One region of the Paenibacillus sp. cl6col genome, then DNA from elsewhere that is predicted to be linked to it. Evidence: riboswitches for the same ligand, from Rfam matches in the RefSeq annotation. Region 1 holds a riboswitch; the other holds the start of a gene.

Evidence for each region. A riboswitch is a leader RNA that binds a small molecule or an ion and turns the genes downstream of it on or off. The one in region 1 is predicted to bind glycine.
Region 2: another riboswitch for glycine. It lies ahead of BLS15_RS22340 (alanine/glycine:cation symporter family protein); the one in region 1 lies ahead of gcvH (glycine cleavage system protein GcvH).

Annotation. Positions count from the first base shown of each region.
Region 1 is NZ_FNAZ01000009.1:82,227-92,306, reverse strand. Features, by position in the region: gene BLS15_RS21660 (D-alanine--D-alanine ligase) at 1-542, opposite strand, end outside; gene BLS15_RS21655 (MocR-like pyridoxine biosynthesis transcription factor PdxR) at 546-1,997, opposite strand; gene BLS15_RS21650 (aldo/keto reductase) at 2,218-3,189, shown strand; gene BLS15_RS21645 (MBL fold metallo-hydrolase) at 3,454-4,206, shown strand; gene BLS15_RS21640 (MerR family transcriptional regulator) at 4,440-4,820, shown strand; gene BLS15_RS21635 (VOC family protein) at 4,854-5,558, shown strand; gene BLS15_RS30070 (DUF5316 family protein) at 5,709-6,011, shown strand; gene BLS15_RS21625 (GNAT family N-acetyltransferase) at 6,133-6,726, opposite strand; gene murI (glutamate racemase) at 6,686-7,519, opposite strand; gene gcvH (glycine cleavage system protein GcvH) at 7,697-8,089, opposite strand; glycine riboswitch at 8,283-8,391, opposite strand; glycine riboswitch at 8,555-8,649, shown strand; gene gcvT (glycine cleavage system aminomethyltransferase GcvT) at 8,878-10,005, shown strand; gene gcvPA (aminomethyl-transferring glycine dehydrogenase subunit GcvPA) at 10,002-10,080, shown strand, end outside.
Region 2 is NZ_FNAZ01000009.1:231,562-241,641, reverse strand. Features, by position in the region: gene BLS15_RS22345 (sigma-70 family RNA polymerase sigma factor) at 1-35, opposite strand, end outside; gene BLS15_RS22340 (alanine/glycine:cation symporter family protein) at 197-1,537, opposite strand; glycine riboswitch at 1,686-1,792, opposite strand; gene BLS15_RS22335 (pyridoxal phosphate-dependent decarboxylase family protein) at 1,988-3,445, opposite strand; gene BLS15_RS22330 (aldo/keto reductase) at 3,706-4,680, opposite strand; gene BLS15_RS22325 (BMQ_0737 family morphogenetic spore coat protein) at 4,866-8,300, opposite strand; gene BLS15_RS22320 (GNAT family N-acetyltransferase) at 8,445-9,296, opposite strand; gene BLS15_RS22315 (DinB family protein) at 9,402-9,899, opposite strand; gene BLS15_RS22310 (HugZ family pyridoxamine 5'-phosphate oxidase) at 9,915-10,080, opposite strand, start outside.

The DNA of each region.
Region 1 (10,080 bases):
GTGATCTCTTCGCCTTGAATATATTGCTCAATCAGCACTTCCGAATCATATTGGAACGCTTCCTCTAAGGCCGCGACAAGCGCATCACGATTGTGCACCAACTGTACACCGATGCTGGATCCGCCTGCGTTTGGCTTAATGACGAGCGGATAACCTAGGTCTGCCTCAATCCGATCGATATCATAGGCGGAATTCGATCGCAGCATAAGCCAATCCGCTGTTGCGAAGCCTTCAAACTTCACTAGCTTCTTCGTCAGCAGCTTATTCATACATAAACTGCTTGATAATATCCCGCCCCCGGTATACGGAATCCCGAGCGTATCAAGTGTTCCTTGAATGGTACCGTCTTCACCGAACGCCCCATGCAAGGCGAGGAGAGCGATATCAATCCCTGCAACCTTGTCAATCAGCTCTGCTTTGCTGTTCAATACAATAGGTACCGCTTCATATTTGCCAGTTAGGTGTTTCATCATTTCCTGACCTGTCATAAGCGAGACATCCCGTTCTGTAGACACGCCCCCCATAATGATACCAACCTTCATCTGTTATCCCCCCTGGATGATTTGCTTTATTACGTTCCCTATGATTCGAGTCCCTCGCTCGATGTCTGGCTCCGATACGCGTGAAAATCCAATGCGGAATGTGTTGGCGCCTCCTCCATCTGTGTAGAATCGGCTTCCAGGTGTAAATAGAACGCCCTGTTCACGGCACTTCATAAGTACATCCTCAACATTAACCGAAGGATCCAGTTCAATAAATAAGTGGAGTCCACCATCGCCCCATAATCTGCGGAGTGGAATATGTTGTTCACAACACTGTACAGCCCATTCGTACTTGCGTTTATATACGGATTTGGCTTTTTTCAAATAAGATTCAAAATGCCCATTGTGTAAGTATTGATAGAGTACCGCTTGATCCAATGTTGAGGTATGGATCGTTCGAGCCCTCTTCATACTAACGAGATATGAAATGAGCTGCTCATCTGCAATAATCCAGCCGATTCTCATTCCTGGAAACAAAATTTTAGAGAAACTCCCGATATAGATAACATGATTAGCCCCGCCAGCGCAGGCAATAAGTGGTGCGACATGCGCACCTGAATAGCGCAGTTCCTCACTAAAGCCGTCTTCGATTACGGGTATGCCGTGCTTGGCAAATAAGCGGATTGCAGTCATCCGCTTGCTAGGAGACATCACCACTCCAGTAGGATTCTGATAGGATGGGATTAAGTATGCCAGATCATAGGAACGTTCCTCTAAGGCATTCGTTACCTGTTCCATGTTCATCCCATCGTGCTCCATCGCAATGCCTTCGATCTCGAGGCCATGCATCTTGAACAATTTAATGGCACTATGATGGGTAGGATTCTCACAAATGACACGCCCATGACGCTTATCCATAGCAGATAGGACAATATCGAGTCCTTCCGTGAAGCCGTTCGTAATGAGCATATCCTTGCCCTTCATATCAATGCCCTTAGATTCCATATATTGCTTCAACTCTTCAATTAGCGGCTGATATCCCTGAGCATATCCGTAATTCAGCATAATCTCGCCTTCGGCTGCAATACGGTCTACCAATGCCTGCTTAACATATTGAAGTGGAAATAATGATTCATCTGGCGCAATACTCATAAACGAGATCATTCCGCGCTCGCCGCGTACACCGTGTTTCATCACATCCATGCGCTCAGCAGTTTGCGCCTTCTCGCTCATTCTCTTGTTCCAGTCCATATTTGCTATAATTGTATCGGCTCGTTCAGCAGGTGAAGCATAGCTGCCCTGCCCAGGGATTGAATAGATGAGCCCTTCATCAGCAAGTTCTTGATAAGCTGCAATAACGGTGTTGCGGCTTACACCCCATACATTGCCAAGCTCCCTTGTCGAGGGAAGCTTCTGATCAGCTGTAAGCCATCCGCGATTAATGAGCAGTCGCAAATAATCTCTAACTTGCAAATAAGCTGGTCTCCCTGGGATCAGCTTAAAATCTTGGAACATGTGCTCAACTCCCCTTTCTTATCTTGGCACAAACCCTTCCAAATGAGAAGAACCACATTCAGGTTATTTTACAACCGATGCGGTTCTTAGTCGATGTGATAGTGGAATCTAGCACTCTGCTGTAGTAAACTAGTATGCATCATCCAGATATGATTTGGACGAGCTCTAGGAAGCAACACGATTACTATTAATATTGACTACTACATTGGAGTGATTGCTTGTGACAACGTTACCATTGAATGAACGTGGAATTCCGGCAAGCCGCATCGTGCTTGGCTGCATGGGAATGGGCGGAAGCTGGGATAATGAGCCGTATACAAATGAACATGTGAAGCGTGCGGAAGCTGCTATTGAAGCGGCGCTTGAGATTGGCATCAACATGTTCGACCATGCGAATATTTACTCCCGCGGCAAAGCGGAGCAAGTATTTGGCGACGTGCTGAAAGCGCAACCAGGATTACGCGAGAAGATTATTATCCAATCCAAATGCGGCATTCGTTTCGCTGATGGTGATATTCCGGGAAGATATGATTTCTCCAAGTCTCACATCTTAGAGAGTGTCGACGGCATTCTTAGTCGTCTCGGTATTGAATACTTGGACATATTGCTGTTGCACCGTCCTGATCCTCTGTTGGAACCGGAAGAAGTCGCTGAAGCATTCAACCAATTGAAGCAATCCGGCAAAGTGCGATATTTCGGCGTATCCAATATGAGTGCTGGTCAGATTCGACTTCTGCAATCATGCTTCAATGAACCGTTCGTTGCAAATCAGTTGGAAATGAGCTTAGCCCGCTATGGCTGGCTGGATGCAGGCGTGCACGTGAATCAAGCAGCTTCTGCTGACGATACCTTCCCAGATGGAACACTCGAATACTGCCGCATGAATGGCATTCAAATTCAATCTTGGGGACCGCTGGCGCAAGGCTTGTACTCTGGACGAAATCTTGACAATGAACCCGAATCGGTTCAAGCTACCGCGAAGCTTGTTCGGAAGCTAGCTTCCCAATACAACACAACTTGCGAAGCGATTGTACTTGCATGGCTAATGAGACATCCGGCACATATTCAGCCTGTAATTGGTACTGTTAATCCAGAGCGGATCCGCGCTTGCAAGGATGCAACTTCCATTACATTGACACGTGAAGAATGGTATTCTCTCTATGTCAGCACGAGAGGCCGTATGCTGCCTTAATCATCGTTGACACAGCGATATAGATGACTGAAACAAGCGGCATCCATCCGGATGCCGCTTTTCTTCTGTTGAATACGATTTTTTCGTTCAATATCGTAAATTCAAGATGATCAAATTTACAAAATGATTCGATGTGCATATTGACAATAATTTATTTATCTGTTATGATATATTATTTAATTATTGATATTGAATACCATCCGTGATAAAACATATTATGCTAAGACGCAATGGCAAACCTTACTCACGATGGAGGGATATACTATGATCGTTGCACCAGGAGTCATGATGTTAGAGTTGGAATCTGAAGGCATCGGAGGACCAGTAGCAATTCATCCTACTCTAATATGGGATGAAGAGGATGCAATACTAATCGACACTGGGATGCCAGGGGATTCGATTCGAATCCAGCATGCGATGCAAGAAGCAGGCGTGCCGCTCGATCGATTGCATGCTGTCCTGCTTACCCATCAAGACCTCGATCATATCGGGAGTCTGCCTGATGTGGTATCAGCCAAGGATGGCCATCTCGAGGTGATAGCACACCACGAAGACGCCCCCTACATAGAAGGCAAATCTCCACTCATTAAGACAAGCCATGAAGCTATGGCGAAGCTTCTGCCGCTGCTGCCAGAAGAACATCGTCCTAAGGTCTTGGCCATGTGTAACATACATCCATCAGCGAATGTAACCAGATTGATTACGGATAATGAAGTTCTTCCTTACTGTGGCGGAATCCACATTATCCACACGCCTGGCCATACAGCAGGGCATGTCAGCATCTATTTGGAGCGCAGCCGTATCTTGATAGCCGGCGACGCGATGATAAGCGTCGATGGAATGCTGCAAGGCCCCGTCCCGCATGCGACGCTGGACATGAACAGCGCAATTCACTCTCTCTCCAAGCTGGCCAAATATCCGATTGACACCGTCATCTGTTATCATGGCGGTCTGTCCGAACAGAACATACACCATCAGATCCTGCAACTATCACATTCGTCGATAACGAAGCCATAATAAAGAGGGCAGCTAACCAACATCTTATTGTGGTTAGCTGCCCTCTTCTTTTCTTTTGAAATCAACACACCATTCACTTTTCAAATCTAATAATGAAATAACCACCTCACTGGTTCCTACTCTTACATTTCCTGCTCGCTCATAGAAATGTTGATTATTACGTATTGACCTTCACATCATGTCATCCTTTACACTATGTTTGTGGCCGCATTATGAAGGAGTTGGTACCAACAATGCATATTCGTGAATTATCTAAGCTTACAGGAGTCAGTCTTCGTTCCCTGCGTTATTACGAGCAGAAGCATCTGCTGTCCCCCGCTCGTTCAGAGAATGGGTATCGCATATACGAAGACATCGATGTCCAGCGCGTTCAGCTGATCCAGTTATTCTTGAAGCTTGGAGTTAGCACTGATGAGATAGCGCGCCTGATTCAGAACTGTGAAGGGTTGCCAGGGCGTAACAGCAATAACAGCAATCATCAAGCTGAATGCGCTGCAGCATTTTATGAAGAACGACTTCAGGAGATAAGAGAACAGATTCAATTATTACGAGAAGCAGAGCTGCAACTAGAAAAACTAGTTACTCATTGGAAGCAACATATAACAGACAATTAATATTGTAATTTGAGAAGAAACGAGGGATTTCCTATGCTGTTTTTGGATCATGTTACACTGGCAGTACCTAATTTGTCTCAAGCCGTCCATCTTATTCAAGAGACTACCGGCATTATATTTACGAAGCAAGTCATTCCGTTCCCGGGAACAATTGGGCAGGTTGCCTATTTAAGAGAGGGATTTATTGAACTCATCGCCTTAGAGGATTTAGAAGAAGCACAGAAGACGCCATTGGGCTCAGCATTCGCTGCATTTGCCTCTCAGCGTGCAGGGATTTTCGGAGTCGCATTAGAACTAACAGGGGGGTTGTCTTCATTTATTGAACCTGCAAGAAGTCTAGGAATACCTTATATAGGACCTAACCATCAATTCGCTCCATTAGAAGACGGAACCAGCATCTCTTTTCAGACGGCCTACATTGGACCACACATGCCGTGGTTAATCGAGTACGAGCAATCGCGTGTCTGGCCTAGTGCATATACATTGACTGGAGTCGAAATTCAAACAACGAATATTGAAGAGGATCTAACTGTGTATTCCAGCGCCTACCAGCTGCAAGCATCCATTGCAACAGATTCCGGCAGCCTGGATCGGATATTCTTGCTTGATCGTGGTTGGCTATCACTTCACCATACCGATACAAATGAAACATCAGGGTTTAACGCCGTTGTCTTGAATAAGGATAACGATACATTCCGTATTCTATGTACATCTCAGGGTGTACAAGTAACTTCGTAAGGATGCTGGCTTCATAAGTCTCCTTGATCGCCATCATAAATTCATTACTCGTTTATTTGATTGATTTTATTCGAATTTATTTTGATCTAACTTTCACATAGGTTGAATTTGGTGTATGATGGGTAATAGTGGAATTCGAGGAGGTATGATATGATCTTACGACGTCTTGCAATTGGGCTCGTTTTCATTGTACTTTCATTATTGTATGTGTACATTTGGCAAAATGGAGATCTCCGCTCCTTATTCAACATCAATTGCTATTTAGGTTTAGGGTTGTGGGTAGTCGGTTCCCTTTTCTCGGGTCTATTCAGGGATGATACGAAGCTTAAATTTAATATGGGCCATATTCCAGAAGAAGACCATCGAAGAAATATTAAATTCAGCGGTACGATGTTTTTAATTGGGCTGCCGAGTATTATAACATCCATCATTATCTTTACTTTTGTCCTATAAGCGAGCGGCTTAATCATCATATAAGAAAGAGAGGATGTTAGCCCCATCTACTTGGTGGGCACATCCTCTCTTTGTATTATTGATACATAACTGTGAATTGAACGATTGAATAGCGGTATAACTACACATACACCTGGTGCAAATATTGCTCGAGCCTCTCCTTCACCTGTGGCCATTCCTCATCAACTATGCTGTACACATTCGAGTCGCGAATATACCCGTCCTCCATCACCCGATGTCGGCGCAATTTCCCTTCGTATACGGCTCCTAGCCGTTGAATGGCGCGATTCGAGCGCTCATTGCGCACATCTGCCGTCAGCTGAACACGAATCGTATGCAGCTGTTCAAAGCAATATTGCAGCAGCAAATACTTGCACTCTGTATTGATGCGAGTACGCCATACAGAAGGATGATACCATGTGCCGCCAATCTCGGCATATCGATGCAAGGCAGACATATTCATTATTCTCGTCGCGCCAATAATTCGCTCTGTAAGCTGATCAATGACAACGAATGGATACTCAGTCCCCTTCTCGCGGTTCAGAACAGCATCATGAATCACTCGTTCTGCATCCGTAAGACTGCGGATGGTGCGCGGCAAGTAGTGCCAAATATCAGGATGAGATGCTGCTTCATATAAATCTTCCTTATGTTCAGGAAGCATCGGGATCAGCTTAGCACTGCTCCCCGCCAGCTCGAACAATTGATTGTTCATTCGTATCCATTCCCCCGAAGGTCTGATAGGTATAGAGTGCAGTCTGTAACTTGTCTATGTATTGCTGCTCATGACTTGAACACATAAATTGAATTGAAGGGCGGACTGACGTATCCGATGACTGCTTAAGCTGGTTTTCCTGCATTACTTGTGCTAGACGCTGCACGGTGCCATGGCTGCCGTCTATAAGCTGGATATGAGCAGGGATAATGTCTCTCAATATGTGCTTGTAATAGGGATAATGCGTACATCCTAACACAATCGTTCCATACTGATTCAAATCCAATCCAGCAAGCTTATGCACGAAGTAGTCTCCTATCACTCCCTTATCAAAGTTTAACTGCTCGCAATACTCTACCAATTCCGGCAAGGGAATCGAATCCACAATATGTTCTTCGTCAATTCGACTGACTAATGTATGGTATTTGTTCTGACTTAAGGTTAAAGCTGTCGCGAATACAAGCACACGTTTGCCATTGTCGCGGTTCATTTCCACGGCAGGCTTGACTGCTGGTTCCATCCCGATGATCGGAATGTCGTACTTCCGTCTTAGTTCTGACGCTGCGATGCTTGTCGCTGTATTGCACGCAATAACAAGCGCCTTCACATTGTGCTGCATGATGTCTTCCACAGCTGAATGTACATGGCGCATTACCTCGGATTGAGATTTCGTCCCATAAGGAACATGCAGCGTATCTGCATAAAATAAATATTGTTCATGCGGCATCTGCTTCATAGCCTCAGCCAACACGGTTATTCCACCGATTCCAGAATCAAAAAAAGCGATTGTCATTCCATTCACCTAGCATTCTTATTAACATTGCAACATCTAGTTGTCGATGCTTATATTGTACTCCTTTTCGGCGGTGAATCCTATCGAAATTTGTCAGATAACAAATGAAAAAACCTGCTGCACCAGCATGATACCGGTACAGCAGGTTCTTAGATTCTCAACCTATTGTTCCTTCAACTATTCATCTATCAGCTTCGTGTACTGCTCTGCATTCAGCAAGTGCTTCACAGCTTCCTCAACGCTGCCTTCTACTTCAACTTCTGCAATCCATCCATCTTCGTAGGGGCTGCTGTTCACAAGCTCTGGCGACGCTTCCAATCCATCATTGACCTTCGTAATTGTTCCGGATACCGGACAGTACAACTCAGATACAGTCTTCACCGATTCAATTGATCCCATGCTGTCCCCTGCGGACAAGCTGGTACCTACTGGCGGAAATTCGATGAATACGATGTCTCCCAGCTGGGATTGTGCATGATCTGTAATGCCAACCCGTACCGTATTGCCTTCTATGGCAACTACCCATTCATGCTCTTCACTATACAACAATCCATTCTTCACTTCGCTCATGTCAACGCCCCATTTCATTCATAATGTCATTCATCAGGCCGTCTATCCAATCGAGATCGTAAAAATGGACAGGAAGCGGCCTTGTCGCCTTGTTCTCTGTCCTCGGTACCTGAGAGTTCCCGTTCCTCCACAGCCACAACTGCGGTTGAACTTACCCCTTTGGCGGCATAGAAAATGCACTCTCCAGAGCTGCGTCAGAATGGCGGTTATGGAACCTGAGAGATTCATTGCCAATCGGCGGCTGGCAACTTGCTCCTTCGGTGTTGACAATCGCAATTGTCAAACTCTCCCGACCTTCCTCGTTCGCGAATTACGATTAAACTGGGTAATTATAACACCATTAGATTATTGCAAGATATGCATGATTGTCAATATGACAAGCTATGAAATCAGTTGTGAAGAAAATATCAATTGACAAAGTGTGGAAAGCTCAACTAATGTAGAGATGACAGCTGAAAATGGCGAATGATGGTAAAGGGAGAGACTGCTGAGACATAGCGGCGCCGAAGGAGTAAGCCTGAATGGGTGAATCTCTCAGGCAAAAGGACTTTTACCGGACGCACCTCTGGAGAGCACTGCTATTCATGAAAACGAATACAGTCACCCAAGGGGAAAGTCGATGGTAGACACGGAAACAAACAATTTGTTTGCGACAATCGGCGACACTCTCAGGTACAAAGGACAGAGCGAGAGAATGAGAGGATGCGATGCATCCACTTTTCTTTCGGCTGTCCTTTTTATGTACGTATACCGATGATTAGTCCAAATACGCGTATCGAGGTGAATTCATGAGTCAATTGAAGAGAACGCCAATATTTGATCAATACTCTGCTTATCCGGGTGCACGCTGCATTGACTTCGGCGGCTGGGAGCTCCCTGTTCAATTTATCGGCATTCAGCGAGAGCATGAAGCAGTTCGTACACATGCAGGTCTATTCGATGTCTCCCATATGGGTGAATTTATCGTAAGCGGCCCTGCCTCCCTGACATTTCTTCAACAGATGACAACAAATGATGTATCGCGGCTCGAGGATGGCAAAGCACAATATACGCTGATGTGCTACCCTGACGGAGGAGTTGTCGATGATATTCTCATTTATCAGATGAAGAGCGACCGTTACATGCTCGTCGTTAATGCCTCCAACATCGATAAAGACTACGCATGGCTGCAGAAGCACCTGATTCATGGCGTTACCTTGACCAATGTATCGAATCGCACAGCATTGCTTGCCCTTCAAGGGCCGAATGCCCAAGCTATTCTTGCTGCGGTAACTGAGGCACCTATTGATTCGCTCGCTCCATTCCATTTCCTATCGGATGCACAAGTCTGCGGCGTATCAACATTGCTGTCTCGCTCAGGCTATACCGGTGAAGATGGCTTCGAACTCTACTTGTCCGCAGAGGATGCAGCACACGTATGGAATGAGCTGATTCGCGCGGGCGAACCGTTCGGCTTGCTCCCAGCAGGGCTTGGTGCTAGAGACACCTTGCGCTTCGAGGCACGTCTGCCCCTCTATGGACAAGAAATTACAGCCGATATCTCGCCGCTTGAGGCAGGGCTAGCACGATTCGTCAAGCTGGATAAGGGCGACTTCATCGGCCGTGTAGCATTAACGAAGCAGAAGACCGATGGACCGGCACGAAAGCTGGTCGGCATCGAGATGATCGACAAAGGCATTCCTCGCTCCCATTATCCAGTGCTTGCAGATGGGCGCGTGATCGGAGAAGTTACAACAGGAACACAGTCGCCGACATTAAAACGCAATCTAGGGCTGGCCTTGATTGAATCCGCATTCTCTGAATTGGATACAGAAATTCTTGTCGAAATTCGCGGCAAGCAGTTGAAAGCCCGCGTCGTCTCGACTCCATTTTATAAACGAATCCCGACCCCTGCCAAAGGAGCGAATCCATCATGAAGCATCGTTACATTCCAGTAACGGAACAAGATCAGGCTGACATGCTGCAGCAGATCGGCATCTCTTCCATTGACG
Region 2 (10,080 bases), 150 kb from region 1:
GCCAATCTCACTTCTGTCTCTATATCGCTATGCAAGCCGTTTCTACTCCCTTCTTTACCCCATACACGCGAATCAAACTGTCAATTAGATGCACAAGATAGGCAAAAGGTTTCATTAAACGCAAAAAAACTGCCAAATGTTCACTTTCATGCATTTGGCAGTTTACTTAAGAACAGGAATCGCTTCCTGCTTCTATTTATTTTTCGGATTCCCTATGCTTCCAATATAGACGCGTCTCAGACACGACGACTCCAGACAAACCGAGCAGTGCAACTAAGTTCGGCAGCGCCATTAATCCATTTACAATATCAGCAAGCTTCCATATCATATCCAGCTTGATAAATGCCCCAAAGCCAATGATCGCAATGAACACAAGGCGGTACGGCAGAATCGATTTGACACCGAACAAATAAACCATGCACCGTTCGCCGTAATAGTTCCAGCCAAGAATCGTCGTGAATGCAAATAAAATCAAGCAAAACATAAGAATGAGGGAACCGTATGGCAGCGCAGCATCAAATGCTGCCTGTGTCATGGCCGCTCCTTCCATTGGGCCATTCCATACACCCGTTACAATCAATGTTAATCCTGTAAGCGAGCAGACGATGATCGTATCGATGAATGTTCCAGTCATTGATATGAGTCCTTGCTCAGCCGGCCATTTCACCTTCGCAGCCGCGGCCGCAATCGGTGCGCTTCCGAGACCTGATTCATTGGAGAATACACCTCTTGCAATCCCGTTGCGGATCGCCATCATAACCGTTGCTCCCAAGAAGCCGCCTCCTGCTGCTGTTACATTGAACGCGCCATGGAAAATCAACGACAGTGCGTGCGGTATCTGATCCGCAAATGCAATAAGCACCACAAAACTCGCGATAAAATAGATAATAGCCATGACAGGAACAATTGTCGTCGTCACATGCGATATACTCTGAATCCCGCCAATTGTAACAAGTGCGGTCACGATAGTGACGATTGCCGCAGTGACTACTGCAGGCACTCCAAGGCTTGCTTCTGTAGATGTGACGATCGCATTAATTTGCGGAAATGTACCTATTCCAAGTAAGGCAACCAACACCCCGCTAATCGCGAAGAATACAGCAAGCGGCTTGAATTTCATGCCAAGCCCCTTCTCAATATAATACATTGGGCCACCTAGCACTTGTCCATTGTCATCAATGTTGCGATACTTGACAGCAAGCAATCCCTCCGCATATTTGGTAGCCATTCCGAAGAATGCAGCAACCCACATCCAGAACAATGCACCGGGTCCACCCACCTTAATTGCAGTAGCAACCCCCACGATATTACCAGTTCCAATTGTCGCCGCCAACGCAGTAGCCAATGCACCGAAGCTGGATACATCCCCTTCTCCCTCATTCTTCGACTTGAATATTAACTTCAAGGCGAGCGGCAGGCGGAACAACTGCAGCCCTCCCAAGCGGATCGTTAATAAAATTCCCGTTCCTACTAATAAAATAAGAAGCGGTGCTCCCCATACCATGTTGTTCAATTTGTCTAACCATTGTTCCATCATTGTCAAATCAGTTCCCCTCTTTGTGAATAATAAAAAGAGTCAAATCGAATGATTTGACCCTGGGGACATGTGTGCAGAATAAATAACCTGACGTAAGTGACATACCTAAATAAGATCATCATACCAATGACTTACGATTTTTCTACGCTTCTGCATCCCTGTCCTTTTACCTGAGAGTTTTAACGAATCCACGAGAATCAAATTCGTCTTGCCCCTTCGGTGCCCCAATCATGGAGTCTCTCCAGAGTCCTGTCCATTTACGGTCCTGCTTATACGTATTCGAGCTCAAGGTTCGATATGCCTAAGCGCCTGAGAGCTTACCCCTTCGGCTAGACGATTCGTCTATCTCCCGCAAACTTCATCCAGTTATAAAGTTGTAGGTAACATTATAGTAGACACACTATCATTGTGCAATGATCCACTGCATTGTAATTTATCCCATACCATCTATCACACATGTGCTCGTTGACTGTAATATAGGGATCTGGCCTCATTTAATAAATGAATGAGTTCACTCACATTCTGCACATTCGTATCGTAATTGGTAAAGCATGCACGCAGCGTTGGTACACCATGAATGGTAAATACGGATAGCCACACTTTCCCTGTGCTCAATACGTGTTGATTCACAAATAGAGCGAAGTCCTGGTCGTTTCGTGTCCATGCTTTTTGATCAAGAAAGCAAATGACAGGCAGCACGGTATCATTGGCAACTGTCCAGCCAGATCGCATTAATTCTTCTCGGAATAGCTTGCCCATTTCAACTTGATGTCGCAAGACAGCCCGATATCCTTCCCAACCCGCTGTAGCCAGGGATAAATACAGCTTCAATCCTATAAATCTCCGTGACCATTGAATGGAATGCGTATATGGATCAATCGTGGGCAACTCCTCACCCTCCTTCGGCATATAATCTGCCGTTATACGGAAGGTTTCATTCAATATACGTGAATGCCGTGTGAAGTACATGCCCGCCCCCATCGGAACGGACAGCCACTTATGTGCATCAAACGCGATTGAATCTGCTTGCTGGATACCATCTATATGGGAGGACAGCTCGGAATCCAATACGATTGCACCGCCATAAGCAGCATCCACATGAAGCCACATCTGTTCATGCTCCGCTATTGCTGCGATGTCCATTAACGGATCAATTGCACCGGCTCCCGTCGTTCCCGCTGTAGCAATAATAAGAAATGGGGCTAAACCTTGCGCGCGGTCTGTACGTATTTGTTCTGATAACGCGTCTATATCCATTTGCAAGGAATCGTTCGTACGAATGGAGCGAATTGAATTCGTTCCAAGCCCGCAGGAACGAGCCGCTTTCACCAATGAATGATGACTCTCTTCAGAAGCATACAGAATGGGTGGCTTCTCCAGAGCTGCTAATCCGTCTGTTGCATACTTTGGAAAATGATAAGATAGAGCCGTTAAGACTGCAGTCAAATTAGCTTCCGCTCCCCCAGTCGTGAAAGTTCCATCAGCAACATCACGCGGGTAACCAAATTGAACGGCGAGTTCACGCAGTACGTAATTCTCAATTTCTACGGCAAACGGTGCATGACTCCATGCAGCAAGCTGGGGGTTAAACGCCGCTGTTATCGTGTCTGCCATAATTCCCATAAAGTTCGGGCGTGGATTGTATAAGCCATAATATCCTGGATGTGCTGTGTGCACTTGATATCGACGCAGTCCTTCTATAACATGCTGAACCGCAGTTTGAGGCTTGACAGGAGCAGCAAAGTCAATTTGCTCCGCATACTGTACGATTTCTAACGGGATTAATTCTGGAGTAACTACTACCTCGTCGGTGTATGATAGATACTGACAGATCTTCTCTAACGTATATGAGCCTAGCATGTGCTGTTCCTCAGTTGATAGATCCAAGATCGGATTCTGTCTAAGCATACGGATTCCAGCAACTCCCTTCCACTGTTCAATTCAAGAAAGATGTTCCAATTGAATAATAGCTTACCGACCAAGACGATAATTGAACAGGTACAGTTTATTAGCCCGCTATGAGGTCAGGCCATTTATCCCCCTATTATACATACCGTCCTACCATTTACATCGTATTTTGAATATGAGCGCAAGATTTCGAAATCTCAACTCAAAAAAACCGCCCCTATTTCCTAGAGACGGTGTCTATTGCTTCCTTACTTTCTCATTTATGGCAATCGGTATACAGCAAAAGGTTCACCATACCGATATCGACGGCTTATTTCATCCAATCGGTTCAACTGTTCTTCATTAAGTTCGACATTGACACTCGTTATATTGTCCTCTAACTGCTCCACCTTCGTCGCTCCTACAATGACTGTCGATACACAAGGCTGGTGCATAAGCCAAGCTAATGACAACGAGCTTGGGCTGCAGCCGATATCCGTTGCCAATTCGCTCACCTGTTCACTTAACGCAAACCGTTCTTCATTGAAGAACTTGTAGAAATTCGGATCCGTATCTGCTCGTGAGCCAGCTGGCTTCTGATCTTCTACTCGATATTTCCCTGTCAGAATTCCTCCCGCAAGCGGATAATATGGAATGATTCCCACCCCTTGATCCTGACATAACGGAACCAGTTCCAGTTCTGGCGTTCGATCAGCCAGTGAATAGCTGGTTTGCATGGACACATAACGATTTAGACCAAGCCGTTCACTGATGCCAATCGCCTTCATCAGCTCCCAAGCAGCGTAATTAGACGCTCCGATATACCGCACTTTGCCTGAACGTATCATATCATCAAGCGTCCGCAGCGTCTCCTCAAGTGGAGTATACGGATCAAATGTATGTATTTGATACAGGTCAATATAATCGGTATTCAGCCGCTTCAAGCTATTGTCTAATTCCTGCTGCAAATGAATGCGAGATGAGCCGCGCTCGTTCGGCCCCTGTCCTCGAATTAATCCAGCCTTCGTTGTCAGCACGACATTGTGTCGTTTGCCTGTCAGTGCCTCACCGATGATGCGTTCTGATTCTGAACCAGCATAAATATTAGCCGTATCAATAAAGTTAATGCCATATTCCAGTGCTTGATGAATAATTCGAGTCGAAGCCAGCTTGTCAGCCCGCTTGCCGAAAGCATTTGTTCCTAATCCAAGCACAGACACCTTCAATCCACTATTGCCAAGACGACGATATTGCATGACGATCAACTCCTTGCTTTCCTTATTTAGCAGTAATTATATCACAAGCTATCCCCTTGATCTGAATCCGATCAAATATGTGTCTGCCTTATGATTCCACTTCCGCGCACAAAAAGAAAAACTCATGCAAGCATGAGTTCTTAACAACAATAAAGAATCCAGAATCTCTATGGATTACAAGACATTTATACGAATGGAAAAATCGTCGGACATTGCAATGGAAGGCTGATGCTGCATGACTCCGGTATCGGGATTAATGCCCTAGGTTGACAGAATGTCGCTTCAACCATCAGCGGTATTGTAAATTTCGCGATAAGCTCCAAACACCAATCCAATTGCAACTCAATCGTTAAGCTGTCAGTAATTCGTGCAGCACAATGGATATCGAATATTTGAGAAGTAATGTTGGATTCATCTAATGGGAGCGGTAAGCAGAGTGATACTTTCTCGTTATTCTTGACTAGTAGTGTAAACGTGCATGTTTCTCCTGTTCCACTATCTGTTAACGTAATCGTTACCTCTGCAGAGCACGTGGTCAGTACAATAGCTGCTTGCGATCCGATAATGGGCAGCGGCTGCCGCTTTACAACCGTGATGCTGCATTCTCCCATAGCTGGCACTGCATTGCAGCTCACCAGCACTTGCCGACCGCCAGCAATTGCTTGTTCTACGAAAGCCCTGCAGGTTTCGGGAATAGACTCTTCCACGATGAAATCACTCCGAGTTACAACCCAATCGAACAGTTTGCTGACAGAAATGCACTCTAAAGGACGTACAACTAGCGTCGTAATCGTAGCTGTAACAGGAGGCGTATTATCCGCCTGAGCGGTAGCCGTGTTGGTAACCACCCCTTCTAACAATGGAATGACAGTAATGATAATCGTCTGTTCTTGTTGACCCTCCAATGTGCCCAAGAGACAAGTAACGGTCTGCCCGGATACAGAGCAAGTGCCTCCTTCAGATTGAACACTGACAAATTCAACCGTAGGAGGAATGACATCACGTACGATTACATTCGTCAGAGGAAGTTCTCCGAGATTCGCAACACTGATCGTATATTGCAACAGGCTGCCGACAAGCACCGGGTTGCTTGAAGCTTGCTTTGAAATGGCGAGCGGCTGTAATACCGTAATGCTTGCGGTTGCTGTTTCAGAGTCTTCAACATTATCAGCGGTCACCACTGCTGTGTTCGTTAATGTCCCTGTTACAGTCGTAATTGCTTCGATCGTAATCATAGCGCACGTTCCAGGGGCAATGACACCGAAAGATGCTGTGATCGTGTGCCCGACCTGCGTGAATGTGCCTTCAGATACTTGAATACCAGTGACTTCAACGCCTGCAGGTAATGTGTCCACTGCAACCACATTTGTGGCCGCCGTTTCACCCATGTTGCACACCGTCACTTGAAAGATGACTTCATTCCCAAGGGTTACGAGATTCGGCTCGGCAAGCTTCTCAATGGTTAAAAAAGCAGGAGGAAGCGCATTGACGGTTGTATTAATCGTGGATGATACAGGTGCCGTTTGATTAGATGTCGCTGTAGCTGTGTTCGTTACGATGCCTGGAGCTGTAGGAATAACGGTAATCGTGATGATTTCAGACTGACCAGGAACAAGATCGCCAATCAATGCTGTCACGGTGCCAGCCGCTTCAGTTACGGTTCCTTGCGTAGTTTCTGCAGATACGAAGACGAGACCAGGTGGCAGCACATCCACCACTTCCACGCCGGTTAATAATTCCGTCGTCTCGTTGGAGACAACGATCGTATAGATGAGTTCTTCTCCAACAGTTGCAGGATCCGGCCCTGCAAACTTCGATATCATTAACTCAAGTATCGGCTCTTCGATAACTAGAGTTTCGGTAGTAGAGGATTGTGGCGCAGTCTCATCTGAAAACGTCGTTGCCGTGTTCAAGACTGTACCTGTGACCGTTGGGATGACGACGATAAAAATGACCACAGTCTCTCCCGGAGCAAGTGAACCAATCTCATTCGTAATTGTCGTGCCATCGAACGAAATCGTCCCTTGATCCGATTCAGCGGATACAAAGGTGGTTCCTACTGGAAGCGGATCATTCATAACAACATTGGTCGCTGTGCTTCCTCCAATATTGGAGACAAAGATAATATAAACGAGTTCTGAATTTACGGCGACGATTGGGGGAAAGTCCAGCTTCTCAATTTCTAGAATTGGAGGTGGCAGAGGATTTACGGTGTTGACTGCGGTTGAGGAGATGATGCCGGTCTGATTGGCTTGGGCTGAAGCTGTATTGGATATGAGTCCAGCCGCTGTTGCCAGTACGGTAATATTGACGGTAACACTCTGACCAACCGGGATCGTCCCGATATCTACGGTAACCGTTCCAGCAGCAAACGATGCCGAACCTTGCGTAGTTTGAACCGATTGAAACGAAACACCAGCTGGTAGCGGGTCAGTAAGTACAGTGTTCACAAGCGGGGAGTCTCCATCGTTGCTGACGACAATGGTATATACGATCTCTTCTCCAACGGTGACTGTATCAGGAAAAGAGGTCTTCTCCAGCAGCAGCGTCGGTGGAATATTGTCAATTTGAATCGCCAGCAGATTGACAGTATATCCGTCGCCATTCGTTCCGAATTGAAGGGCCGCAGAAGTTTGCCCATTCACGAGACTATTGGAAATACTTACGTTGGAAATATCCCATCCTTGGCGATTTCCTTCAATGATATTTGTCCCCGGCTGACCAGGTATCGGATTGCGATCACCGAATGTGGCAGTCGGGTTGATATTTCCATTATCATCATAGATTAGCGATTGGAAAAAGTTATTCGTAAACCCTGCTGGCTGCGGGATTGTAGTAAGGCTGGCCAGATTGGGACCGAATCGTACAAAGTCGCCTGTAATAGAAGCGTCTCCTTCTTGCGCGCTAACCAGCAGTCGCCCATTAATAGGCCCGAATGAAGGGGTTTGGAAGTTCCCAATCATTTCATTCACTGGCGGAGATATAGCTTGAATCGGCACATTTCCGACATATAAATTCATGCTGCGGAAAGGTAATGAAGGATTCACGTATACGACCCCGAGTGACCACCCGGCAAAGCTAGTCGTACGCGGATCCGGAACCAGTGTTCCAACGATTTTGCCAGCCCCGTATGTGCCCGCACCTCCTGCGGCTACAAGCGCCGTTACGTTCGCAGATCGCACATAACCTAAATCGCCTTCAGTATTAACCGCGTAATTGAAGAACGTCTCTGGCTGAATATTGAACATTCCTGCTGGTGTACTGAATCTGACCGGGTCATTCAAACGGGCCGATAAATCCTCGCCGCCTGGTGTATTGATCAAATATGTCCCGCCCCATACCAATTCAGCGTATACAACTGTACTTCCAGGAGGGAGGACGAGCGAATTTGTTGAGAAATTTATCATATACATATTCGTCGTTCCCCCGCCAGTCGCAGGACTGGACGGAACCGTTCCGCACACCGAGTTCGGATCATTGATAATAAAGGAGCCGATCGCATCAGCCGTACCCGGTGTACAAGCAGGAGAAAATCTAGAGGCGCGGCTGATCCCTAGAGAATTCCCAGTGAACGTAATCGCACCTCTTGTTATCGTACTGAAGCGCAATATAAATGGCATTGTCTACACATCCTTACAGCATACGTGATCGTGTGATCATTATATTCTGTACGTGCGCTGATAGTTCATTGACCCGATGTAGGCTTATCCACCCGTCCAAGTCCCTAAATGAGGGGCAATCATTGATTACAACTGAAAAATTATTTACAAATGCAAATACATTTCATATTGCTCGAGCTCATTTCGATTGAATCCATGCTTAGATACAAAACCTTCTAGATAATGATTATTCGCAAAAGAAACCGATACTCGCTCTGGCTGCTTCTCTCTTATCATGGTCATAAGCATATCGGCAGCAATCCCCTGATTTCGATATTCAACATCAACATAGAGAAAACTAACCTTGCCACTATCATTCATACATAAACTTGCAATGACCTTATCGTCTTTATAAGCTGTGACATAGTTATTGGTGTCAGACAACCTCATGTAATCCAAATCATTCTGCCAATTGATATGCGGGATGCGCCAATTATGCACATGCCGCTCAAAACATTCGAACGGAATTGGCTTAATTTCATGCCCCTCAACATTTCTGCCCAGCATACTAGCTGGATGATTCAAGGTAAAATAGCTAAGATCGTATACTTTGGAGTAGCCTTTCTTTTTATAGAATTGAATCGCTCTGTCATTCCCAACAATGACTTCAAGGAACAGCTGCCCACAACCGCACTCCACTGCTCTAGCCTTGTGTAGCTCGAACAATTTTGAGCTCACTCCGATTCCACGATAATCAGGATGGATTGCAAGTGCTCCACAGCGCATCGTTAGTATGCCTTCATATCTCTTCAATCCGCCTAGTATCAGTCCGACTGTGCGTTCCCCATCCATCGCAATATAGGAATTCTCCAACTGGTTGCCTTCAACGCCAAAGAAACGAGTCTTGAACATCTCCTCGGAGATTTCCATATTCACGATATAATCAGAAAAGCCAACTGTAAACGCTTCATAAATGTTTGAAATATCTACTTCTGAACATGCAAGATACTTTACCATTTGCCATCATCCTCCAGTTCATTCCTCTCGGGACATATCTTACTCCACACAAAGAAAAGAAATCAACCAAAAGGTTGATTTCAAGGTAGCTCAATCTAACTTAGCTCAATGTAAAGTTGCAGGGGCAGACCTCTGCTGCCTCGCAGAGATGGAGGCGGGATTGGTATGCTTAAGTATGAAGGCAATTTGCCCTGCATGAAGACTGGTATGATACAACAGGCGTCCAACCGCTTGTAGCGGTGTGATCGTTCCCATTGGCGACTTCACCGGAACATGCCATGCTTGTTCGGGCAGCGTACACATCGCTTGACGAATATGATGTTGCGAATGTTGAATCAATTGCAGCATGTCAAGAATGCTTGTATATCGATTCGGGTCTCCTGACGGCCCTCGACTCGTTCGAATTTCCACATCCGCAGGCAACTCTTGGCCAAAGTACCACTCTGTGAATAAATATTCCACCTCTGCATTGTGTCTAATCATGTAGCCAATTGTGGCACTGCCCACTCCATAACTCAATTCATCATCAGTCAGTTCCTGCACCATCTGATAGAACCGTTCTTGGATCGTATCCCATATGACCGATACCGTATCATACGTCATTCCTTCATCTCCCTCCTACGTTGTTGATTCAGACTGTTGATGTCCATCTCTGGCAACATGATCGAAGCGCAATGCTTCCAAATCGATATCATAGGCTTGGCCAAACCCAGCAACATACCGTCCTTCTGTAGGTGTCAGTTCAAACAATGAGAAATCAAGTCCTCTTAGCATCTGAATTAGA